Regions from separate parts of the Brenneria tiliae genome, predicted to be linked through region 1. Evidence: predicted binding sites of a transcription regulator. Region 1 holds the regulator's gene; the other holds the start of a gene.

Region 1 (5,540 bases):
TTGTAAAGCAGGGCGATGGGCTCGCGCAGCAGCGTAGTGAAAATTGCGGTGCAGAATGCCAGTACCACGCCGGTTAGCAGTCCCATATACGATGAAATGCGGGCATTGTCCACCGAGCCTTCTCCCAGTCGGTGGCCGACGCGTATTGTCGTGGCTATACCCACGGAAAGCGGCAGAACGAACATCAGGGAGCTGAAGTTAAGCGCGATCTGATGACCGGCGACGTCCACCACTCCGAGCGGTAAAACCAGCAGCGCGACGATGGCGAATAACGTCACCTCAAAGAGCAGCGCCAGCGCAATGGGCAGGCCGAGACTAAACAGGCGCTTCAGCGTGTGCCAGTCCGGTGTGAATCGCTGCGGCGACCTGATATCGCGCAGCCAGACCGCACGCCTGGTATAGGCCGCCATCAGCAGCAGCATGATCCAGTAAACGGACGCCGTCGCCACGCCGCAGCCCACGCCGCCCAGTTCCGGCATGCCGAACTTGCCGTGGATGAAAATGTAGTTAATGGGGATGTTAATCAACAATCCGATAAACCCGATAATCATGCCCGGCAGGGTTTTCGACAGGCCCTCGCACTGGCAGCGTAAAACCTGATAGAACAGGTAGCCAGGTACGCCCCACAGCAGGGCGTGTAAATAGCCGATGGCTTTTTCAACCAGTTCGGGCGAGTCATTGTTCATCAGGCGGATAATATGCTGTCCCTGATAAAGCGCCAGCATGGTTAACAGGGAAACCGCCAGCGCCAGCAAGGAGGATTGCCGAACCTGATGTGCGATACGATCGCGGCGGCCGGAACCATTTAACTGGGCCACCACCGGCGTCAGCGCCAGCAATAATCCGTGACCGAACAGGATGGCGGGCAGCCAGATAGAGGTGCCTACGGCAACCGCCGCCATATCGGTGGCGCTGTAGGCGCCGGCCATAATGGTATCCACCACACCCATGGATGTCTGAGACACTTGCGCAATGATGACAGGAACCGCTAGCGCCAATAACTTACGCGTTTCAGACAGGTACTTCTGCACAAACACCTTCCTTGAATTGACCAACCGGATAGCGGGATAATTAAACCTGGATAAAAACAATGATATTGCCGATAGCGATAAGGTTGATATTGTAACGACTCGCCAGAAGTAAACCAGCTTGCCGGCGAATAAATTAGCGGTGGACATCATTGCGGTGAATATGCCCGGCGATTATTGGCAATGGGGTTTGGTTTTCAGCTTTATATGGGGCACACTGCATGATAGCGACCTATTTCAATCAGCGATGCGCGCGTCGGCGGTATCGCCCGACAGCTATTCCTTTACACCGTTTTAAGAGGCAAGCCTGATGTTTACCGGTATTGTTCAAGGCACCGCGCCGGTGGTGTCCATCGATGAAAAAGCAAATTTCCGTACCCATGTGGTGCAACTTCCGCCCGAATTACTGCCGGGATTGGTTCCCGGCGCTTCGGTGGCCAATAACGGCTGCTGCTTGACGGTAACCTCGGTGGAGGGCGACCGCGTCAGTTTTGATTTGATGAAAGAAACCCTGAGGCTGACCAATCTGGGGGATATTACCCCAGGCGATACCGTCAACCTGGAGCGGGCGGCGAAATATGGCGACGAGATCGGCGGGCATATTATGTCCGGTCATATTATCTGTACCGCGGAAGTGGTGAAGATTCTGGTTTCAGAAAATAACCATCAGATTTGGTTCCGCCTGGCGGACGAATCGCTGATGAAGTATGTGCTGCATAAAGGGTTTATCGGCATTGACGGGATCAGCCTGACGATTGGTGAAGTTACCCGCAACCGTTTCTGCGTGCATTTGATTCCCGAGACGCTGCACCGCACCACGCTGGGACAGCGGCGCCTGGGGCAGCGGGTGAATATCGAAATTGATCCGCAGACACAGGCGGTGGTAGATACGGTGGAACGGGTCTTGGCCGGCCGACAGGCGTCCGAACTGCTGCCCGAGGCGTAACGCGTAAATCCGCCCCCCGCCGGTTGGATAAGCGTCCGGCTTGCGGGGGGCGGTTTGCTATTTTAGCGCGGAACCCGTACGCCGCCCTCGATGCCGTTAACGCTGAACAGCACCTGCCACAGCTGAATATTGCGGGCGCGGAACGCGCCGGCGCAGGCATTAAGGTAGTAGCTGAACATACGGCGGAATCGCGCGGAATAGCGATCGGAAATTTCCGGCCAATGCTGCTGGAAACGCTGGTGCCAGGCCATCAGGGTGCGATCGTAATCGGCGCCGAAGTTATGCCAGTCTTCCATCAGCATATAGGGTTCGCTGGCATGGGCGATATGTTGTACGGAAGGAATGCAGCCGTTGGGGAAAATATATTTATTAATCCACGGGTCGACTTCGGAGGTGGTTTTTTTGGCGCCGATGGTGTGCAGTAAAAATAACCCGTCCGGCTTAAGATTTTTACTGACCACCCGGAAATAGGTGTCGTAGTTACGCGGTCCGACGTGCTCGAACATGCCCACCGAAACCACCCGATCGAATTGCATATCCAGATCGCGATAGTCCTGCAGCAAAATCGTGACGTCGAGATCCTTGCAGCGCTGCTGGGCTAATTTTTGCTGTTCTTTGGAAATAGTGACGCCCCAAACGGAGACGCCGTACCGGCGTGCGGCGAATTCCGCCAATCCGCCCCAGCCGCAGCCGATATCCAGCAGCGTCATTCCTGGCTGAAGCTGCAGCTTTTCGCAGATCATCTCCAGTTTGTCTTCCTGCGCCTGCTCCAGGGTGGATGCCTGTTTCCAGTAGCCGCAGGAGTACTGCATATAGGGGTCCAGCATCAGCGAAAACAAGTCGTTACCCAGATCATAATGCGCTTCGCCGACTATCCAGGCGCGTTTTTTGGATTGCAGATTCATCAGCCGTGCGGCGGCGACGCGCAAAATATCTTTCAGATGGTGAGGTATTTTTTCATCCAGTCCGGCGCGTAGTATGCGATGGAAAAAAACGTCCAGCCGCTCACATTCCCACCAGCCGTCCATATAGCTTTCACCCAATCCCAATGATCCTTCGCGCAATACGCGTTTAAAGAAATCAGGATTCTTGACCTTGATATCAAAAGGGCGGGAACCGTTGATTTTGACATCGGCCATGTCCAGCATTTCACGCACAATCTGGAACCAGGACGTATGATGACGACCCAGTTCCTCGACATCCTCTACACATGATGAACTCATAACTTCTCCCTACCTTGCTGCTCGCGAAGTACCCGCAAGGAAAGCATAGACAATTATTACCTATTAAGCGGTGTATCGGTGGGATCACCCATCGTCTACCCTCCGGATATCAGAGGAAAATGAAGAGAAAAAAGCCGGTACGCAAACACGTAGAGGCACTTATCCTTAAGATAAATACGCAAACTCCCTATGCGCTGAACACTCAAAGGATAGTGAAAAGATAATTTATGATTGTTGTGCTAAAAACTGCTGATCAGTTTATGACTGCTTCGGCCAAGGTACAAGTATAAATTGGCCGAAGCATTGTTGGCGTGGCGTGCGTTTCCGTTCTCAGGAGTAACGACGGTAATCGCGGAATGGACCGTCGGCCACGGAACGACGTTCGATAAGGCTAGGGTGAACCTCAATGGTCTGCGCGTCTTCCCGCTTGCTGGTGATGCGGTCCAGCAGCATGGCGAAAGCCGATTGCCCCAGCCGTTCTTTGGGCTGATGGATGGTGGTCAGCGCCGGGGTGAAAAAGCGGGAGTGGCGGATATTGTCGTATCCGATGACCGAAATATCCTGGGGAACGCGCAGCCCCAGCTCATCGGCGGCGCAGATTGCCCCCATGGCCATAATATCCCCGCCGCAGAACACCGCCGTCGGCCGATGTTTCTGCGCCAGAATCTGCTGCATCGCCTTATAGCCGGATTCGGGCTCGAAATCTCCCTGAACGATCCATTCATCGTGAATCTGAATATCGGCGTCTTTCAGCGCTTTTAAAAATCCAAGATAGCGCCCGCTGCCGGTATTCCGTTCCTGAATGCCGGGAATGGCGCCGATATCCCGATGGCCGCGCTCGATAAGATAGCGGCCCGCCATATAGCCGCCCTCAAAAGCGTTATCAATAATGGTATCGGTAAAATCGCTGTGGGCCTGCCCCCAGTCCATGACCACCATCGGAATGTTGCGATAGTCTTTCAGCATGGCGAGCAATTCAGGCGGGTATTCCGCGCACATGACCAGCAAGCCATCGACGCGTTTTTGGGCCAGCATGGAAAGATAGGCGCGCTGTTTATCGAGATTGTTATGTGAGTTACACAAAATCAGCGTGTAGCCTTTGGCGTAACAGCTGTTTTCGACGGCTTCGATGATTTCAGCGAAGTAGGGGGCTTCGCTTGAGGTCGCCAGCAACCCAATGGATTTGGTGTGATTGACTTTAAGGCTGCGGGCGACGGCACTGGGTGAATAGTGTAATTCCTTGATTGCCGTCCTGACGGCGGCCCTGGTCTCTTCGGCGACGAAACGTGTTTTGTTGATCACGTGCGATACGGTTGTGGTAGAAACGCCAGCACGTTTTGCCACATCTTTGATCGTTGCCATGTAAAAATGACTCCTGAAACGACTTATTACAGTCGTAAGTATATTGTTAATCGTTTGCCTGCGTTTAATGTTCTCTTCCCAGATAAAAAAAACAGGGTTTCAGAAGGAGAATGCCGAATGTTACACCTGAAGGGGCAAGGCTGGCGTTGTTCGACCAATACGCGGCGTGTCGTCAAACAGCGGATTTTGTCCGATTTGCCGCAAAAGTGGAAGCGGTAATTTATACTATTAGCGAGACGCCGGTATGAGATTTTTTTCTCAAACTATGGAAGACTGGCAATCGTGATATGCAGTTTTACCCTGAAGTTTGGTTGAATCTTCCCAGGACGGTCGATACTTTCTTTTGATAATGGGTGTGCGCAAAAAAGGAGACGCCTATGGATACTGACCTGAAGATGTCGTTGTTGACCACCATTGGTGCGTTGGCGATGATCATCGTATTTAGCTTTACCGCCGTACTGAATTAACCGGCCCTGGGCCGAGCCTCTTTTTTATCTTCGCGGACGGGTTTTAAGCGTAAAACCCGTCCGCATTATTTGCGCGCAGGCGCTGACCCCGAGCCGGTTAGCGAACGGTCTGGGGAGTGACCACGCGGCGTGCGCCGACATAGTGCTCCCGCCAGTAATCCTCGTTCAATTTACTGATACGAATATCCGCGCCGCTACGCGGTGACTGAATGAATTTCCCCTCTCCCAGATAAACCCCGACGTGATCGGCCGCGCCGCGCTTGTTGATGCGAAAGAACACCAGATCGCCGCTCTCCAGCTCGTTTTTGTTAATCGGCGCCGCGTCGCGCAGGTGGTACATTTCATTCGCCGTGCGCGGGATAGGGATTTTGACCACGTCTTTATAGGCGTAATAAACCAGACCGCTGCAGTCAAAGCCGGTGAACGGCGATGCGCCTCCCCAGCGATAAGGTTTACCCATCTGGCCCATCAGCTTATTCATCGCCGTTAATTTGGCATGCTGATAGCGTTTTTT
Region 2 (5,540 bases), on a different contig from region 1:
ATCCCCGCCATCTGCGCCGACGCCGGATTGGTGCCGTGCGCCGAGCTGGGGATCAGGCAGACGTCGCGGGCGGATTCGTTGCGGCTGTGGTGATAACGCCGGATCGCCAGCAACCCGGCGTATTCCCCCTGCGCGCCGGAGTTAGGCTGCATGCACACCGCGTCGTACCCGGTCAGCTGCACCAACCAGCCGGCAAGCTGCTCGATCATCTTGCGGTAGCCCTGCGCCTGCTCCGGCGGACAGAACGGATGCAGATCGGCGAATTCCGGCCAGGTAATCGGCAGCATTTCCGCGGCGGCGTTAAGCTTCATGGTGCAGGACCCCAGCGGGATCATCGCCTGATTGAGCGCCAGATCCTTGCGTTCCAGACGATGCAGATAGCGCATCATCTCGGTTTCGCTGTGATAGCGGTTAAACACCGGGTGGGAAAGAATGGCGTCATCCCGCTGCAACGCGGCGGGAATCGACGCCGCCTGCTCGCCGACCGCCGCATCGAGCGCGTCGATATCCAGGCCGTGGGCGTATCCCAGCAGGATGGAAAACAGCGTCAGCACGTCTTCCCGCCCGGTGGCCTCATCCAGCGTAATCCCCACCGCGCCGTCAAGATCGGCGCGCAGGTTGACGCCGAAGCTCAGCGCCCGGCTCAATACCGCCTCTTTGTCCTCCACCTCAACGGTCAGGGTGTCGAACCAGCTGTGGTGGCGCAGCGTCAGCCCGCCCCGCCGCAGCCCGAGCGCCAGAATATCCGTCAGCCGATGGATGCGCCCGGCGATGCGCCGCACCCCTTGCGGGCCGTGGAATACGGCGTACAGGCTGGCGATATTGGCCAGCAGCACCTGCGAGGTACAGATATTGGAGTTGGCCTTCTCGCGGCGGATATGCTGCTCGCGGGTCTGCATCGCCATACGCAGCGCGGTGTTGCCCGCGGCGTCGCGCGATACGCCGATAATCCGCCCCGGCATGGCGCGTTTGTATTCGTCCCGACAGGCGAAGAACGCGGCATGCGGCCCGCCGTAGCCCATCGGCACGCCAAAGCGCTGGGCGGAGCCGAAGACGATATCCGCCCCCTGTTTGCCCGGCGCGGTCAACAGCACCAGCGCCATAAAATCGGCGGCGACGCAGCTGATGACCTTGCGCTGCTTCAGTTCCGCCATCAGATCGCGGTAATCGTGCAGTTCGCCGCTGGTCCCCGCCTGCTGCAATAACACGCCGAACACCGCGTCGTCCGCCAGCGCCTGTTGCGCCTTGCCCACCACCACCTCGAAGCCGAAGGTCTCGGCGCGCGTGCGCACCACGTCCAGCGTTTGCGGGTGGACGTCATCGGCGACGAAGAAACGGTCGGCCTGCTTCAGCTTGCTGATGCGTTTGGCCATCGCCATGGCTTCCGCCGCCGCCGTGGCTTCATCCAGCAATGAGGCGGACGCCAGTTCCAGACCGGTTAAATCCTGCGTCACCTGCTGAAAATTCAGTAATGCTTCCAGACGCCCCTGCGACACCTCCGGCTGATACGGCGTATAGGCGGTGTACCAACCCGGATTTTCCAGCACGTTGCGTAGAATCACCGGCGGCATCAGCACCGCGCCGTAGCCCATGCCGATATAGCTTTTGTAGCGCTGATTCAGGCCGGCGATATCCTTCAGTTCCGCCAACGCCTGATGCTCCGTCGCCGCGTCGCCCACCGCCGGCGGACCGGGCAGTTGGATATCGGCGGGCACAATCTGGCGGATTAGCTCGTCGAGCGACGCCGCGCCGACCGCCGCCAGCATATGCCGGCGCTGGCCGGCGGAGGAACCGATATGGCGTTCAGCAAAAGCGCCGTTATGTTCAAGCTGACTGAGAGTCTGGGTCATTACGAAAATTTCCTGCATCACACGTATTGCGAGGGCACAAAACAAAACGCCCGGCTCGGCAGAGTCCGGGCGCCGGCATTATTCGTCTTCTTCCAGCGTCGCCTGATATCCCTCGGCATCAAGCAGTTCATCCAGGTCGGACTCGTCGGATGAGCGGATACGGAACAGCCAGCCGTCGGTATAGGGGGCGCTGTTGACCAGTTCGGGGGCGTTTTCCAACTCGTCATTGACGTCGATAATTTCACCGCTGATCGGCGCGTAGATATCGGAAGCCGCCTTGACCGATTCGGCGACGGCGCAGTCATCGCCCGCGGCGACGATGGTGCCGACCTCCGGCAAATCGATAAACACCATATCGCCCAATAACTCCTGCGCGTGATCGGTGATGCCGACGCTATATACGCCTTCGCCTTCGGACAGCACCCATTCATGGGAAGCGGTATATTTTAGTTCTGCTGGTACATCGCTCATTGCCACTCTCTCCTTTCCTTCACAAAATGGTTAAAACCGGCCGGTTGATAAATACTGAACCATCAGTTAATGCTGAAAATGGGTTTTCCGCCACGGACAAAGCCGGGTTTGGTGACATGCACAGGAAGTTCGCGGTTGCGGATCTGCACAATCGCCTGTTCGCCGATGCCGGCCGGGACGCGCGCCAGCGCGATACTCAGCCCCAGCGTAGGGGAAAAAGAGCCGCTGGTAATGACCCCTTCCCGCATCACGCCGTCGCCATCAGTAAAGCGCACCGGCAGGCCATTACGCAATACGCCTTTTTCCGTCAGCACCAGCCCGACCAACCGCTCGGTGCCTTTTTCCCGCTGGCGCTCCAGCGCCTCGCGGCCGATAAACTGACGCTCCTCCGGCTGCCAGGCGATGGTCCAGCCCATATTGGCGGCCAGCGGCGAAATGCCTTCGTCCATATCCTGCCCGTAAAGATTCATCCCGGCCTCCAGCCGCAGGGTGTCGCGCGCCCCCAGGCCGCAAGGCTTGACGCCCTCGGACGACAGACGCCGCCAGAGGTCGACCGCCTGCTCCCGCGGCAGCGCGATCTCGTAGCCCGCCTCGCCGGTATAGCCGGTCGTGGCGATGAAAAAGTCATCGGCCTGCACGCCGAAAAAGGGCTTCATGCCCGCGACCTGCTCACGCTGGGCGTCATTCAGCAGGCGCTGCGCCTTTTGCTGCGCCTGCGGTCCCTGAACCGCCACCAGCGCCAGATCGTCCCGCACGCGGATATCCAGCAGAAACGGCTCGGCGTGCCGGGCGATCCAGGCCAGATCCTTGTCGCGGGTGGCCGAATTCACCACCAGACGGAAATTGTCTTCCGCCAGAAAGTAGACGATCAGATCGTCAATCACGCCGCCGGACGCATTCAGCATGCCGGTATAGAGCGCCTTGCCCGGCAGGGTAAGCTTCGCCACGTCGTTCGCCAGCAGGTAGCGCAAAAATTCGCGGGTTCGCACGCCGTGCAAATCCACGATGGTCATATGGGATACATCGAACATGCCGGCGTCGCGCCGCACGATATGGTGCTCATCAAGCTGGGAGCCATAATGCAGCGGCATCATCCAGCCGTGAAAATCCACCATTCTGGCGCCGTCCGCCAGGTGCTGCTGATACAACGGAGTCTGCTTTGCCATCTTTTCCCTCTGTGCGGTGCATTGCGCTCAGGCGGTAAAAAAAAACGCCGCGCAAACGATATCTTGCCATTGAACTTACCACCGAAGCGCGGGTTAAACTATACCCGCAGGCATAAGTTAAACTATATGGCAGCCGCCTGAAATGCCGGGCGGCGCAAGGGCGATAAACAGCTAAATAGTCCAAATATAGTTAAATATAAAGCATAAATATTATGCAATAAGCGCAGAGTAGCGAATGATTGATATGAAAAACGGCCGGGCCGCACGCCGGCAGGCGTAAAAAACAGCGCCTTGCATTAGTTAAAATAATGCGAAAAAAGCGCTGAAATTAGATTATTTCAATCAAAACGCCGCCGCGTTTCGCTCCCTTCGACTACTGCGGCAACCCCTGTTCAATACGCTGTATCAGATAGGGGAAAAACGGATTGGAGGAGAGACGCAGCAGCGTGTCCAGATCCACCACCAGCACCGAGCGTTCGCCACGGGCCGCGATCATCCCCAATGGCAGGCCGAACTCGCGGGGATTTTGCGAAAAACGGCCGTAAAGAGAGTCGCTATCCGGAAATGGCAGCGCCACGTGCGACAGCGAGTAAATATCCGGCGGATAGTCGATGCCCAGATCGCGGGAATACTCCCGCTCCGTTCCGGCTTTTACATCAAAGGCGACGGCATGGGCGCTGTCCGGGGCGGCATTGGTGATTACCGTGGTGTCATAATGGCGCGGCGCGGCGGGCAATAGCTGACTGACGGCGCCGTTGGCCGAATCACGCAGTAAAGGGCCGAAGTTAATGGTGCGGTTGACGTCAAACAGCACCAGTTGGCTGCCGTTGGCCGGCAACAGATTATAAAACGACGACACCACCGCCCGCGTGCTCACGGTGAAATCCATCACCGACTGAAAGGTCAGCACCGGAGGCAGGCCCGCCAGCGTTTGATTTTGCGCTTTGCGGGTCAGCTGTCGCTGCAACTCATGGGTCAGCAGCCAGGACTGCCGCGCGCCGTTCACCGGAAACGAATTGTATTTGAACGGGTTGAATTCCGGCAAAATGCCCAGCCATGCCGATTTGGCGAACGCGGGAAACAGCGCGGGCAGCCCGGCGAGACCGGCAAAGCGGGCGTAGCTGGTGACGCCGATCATCGGCGAAATCAGTATCAGCCGATCAGGGCGGCTCAGCGCCGGATCGTCCAGCGCATCCAGGGCGTATTTCAGCGCCAGCGCCCCGCCGTTGGAAAACCCCACCATATGCAGCGGTAACGGCTTACCCGAAGGCTGCGCCAGATAGCGGCCGGCCTCGCGCACCGCCAGACGGGTGGCCGCCAGCCAGTCCTCCCAGTGAATATCCGTCAGCGCGCCGGGAACCGTACCGTGAGCGGGCAGACGAATGCCGACCACCACAAAACCGCGCTGGCGATAAAGCTGCGCAATATGCCGCAGGCTGTAAGGGGAATCCGTTAAGCCATGCAACAGCACCACCGCGCCTTGCGGCGCGCCGTCCGGCATCAGTTGGTAAGAACGATTCCAGTCGTGCTGAAACTTGCCCGGATACACCGGACTGCCGGCGAAATAACGGTTAATGGGCCGTTGTTCATCCTCGTCCAGCTCCTGGGTGACATGCTGTTCGATCTGCTGGAAAATGCTCTCTTCCGCGCGCAGATAAGCCGGCCAGTCCGCCCGGTCAAGCTCGTCCGCCGACAGTTCATCCGGCACAAAGGTGTGCCAGGGCGCCAGCGCCGGCCCGCGCTGCGTATCATAAATACGGATAGCCAGCAGCGTTATCGCCGCTACCGCTACAATAATCACCGCGCGTTTAATCATCCGCCTGACGGAGCCGATCAGCATGCTAATGTCCCTTCCCGTTTGCCGTTTCGCCGCCCGTTTTCAAAGCGGCCCGCACGTCTGAAAGCGTAAACCATCCCGGCCGCCGATGGTATTAAACTTCGTTCAGCGTACAGTCTCCGCAGCGGGCGACGTCGGGAATGCGATAGCGTTGGCAACAGCTGCGGCGCCGCATAAGGCCGCCGCGGGGAATAATGGTGCGATAGAGGGGATTTT

Evidence for each region. The regulator PurR, encoded in region 1, represses purine synthesis genes. The targets are predictions, from matches to a motif close to CANGCAAACGTTTGCNTG.
Region 2: a site for PurR is predicted at 3,536-3,553, ahead of gcvT (glycine cleavage system aminomethyltransferase GcvT). Genes of this name have one in related genera too.

The regions. Positions count from the first base shown of each region.
Region 1 covers NZ_JAKPCB010000090.1:10,321-15,860, forward strand. Annotated here, with positions in the region: gene MFP24_RS04800 (MATE family efflux transporter) at 1-1,031, opposite strand, end outside; gene MFP24_RS04805 (riboflavin synthase subunit alpha) at 1,339-1,974, shown strand; gene cfa (cyclopropane fatty acyl phospholipid synthase) at 2,037-3,197, opposite strand; gene purR (HTH-type transcriptional repressor PurR) at 3,528-4,559, opposite strand; gene cydH (cytochrome bd-I oxidase subunit CydH) at 4,937-5,026, shown strand; gene MFP24_RS04825 (C40 family peptidase) at 5,124-5,540, opposite strand, start outside.
Region 2 covers NZ_JAKPCB010000098.1:136,717-142,256, forward strand. Annotated here, with positions in the region: gene gcvP (aminomethyl-transferring glycine dehydrogenase) at 1-1,850, opposite strand, end outside; gene gcvH (glycine cleavage system protein GcvH) at 1,929-2,321, opposite strand; gene gcvT (glycine cleavage system aminomethyltransferase GcvT) at 2,384-3,487, opposite strand; gene MFP24_RS13135 (alpha/beta hydrolase) at 3,861-5,327, opposite strand; gene fhuF (siderophore-iron reductase FhuF) at 5,419-5,540, opposite strand, start outside.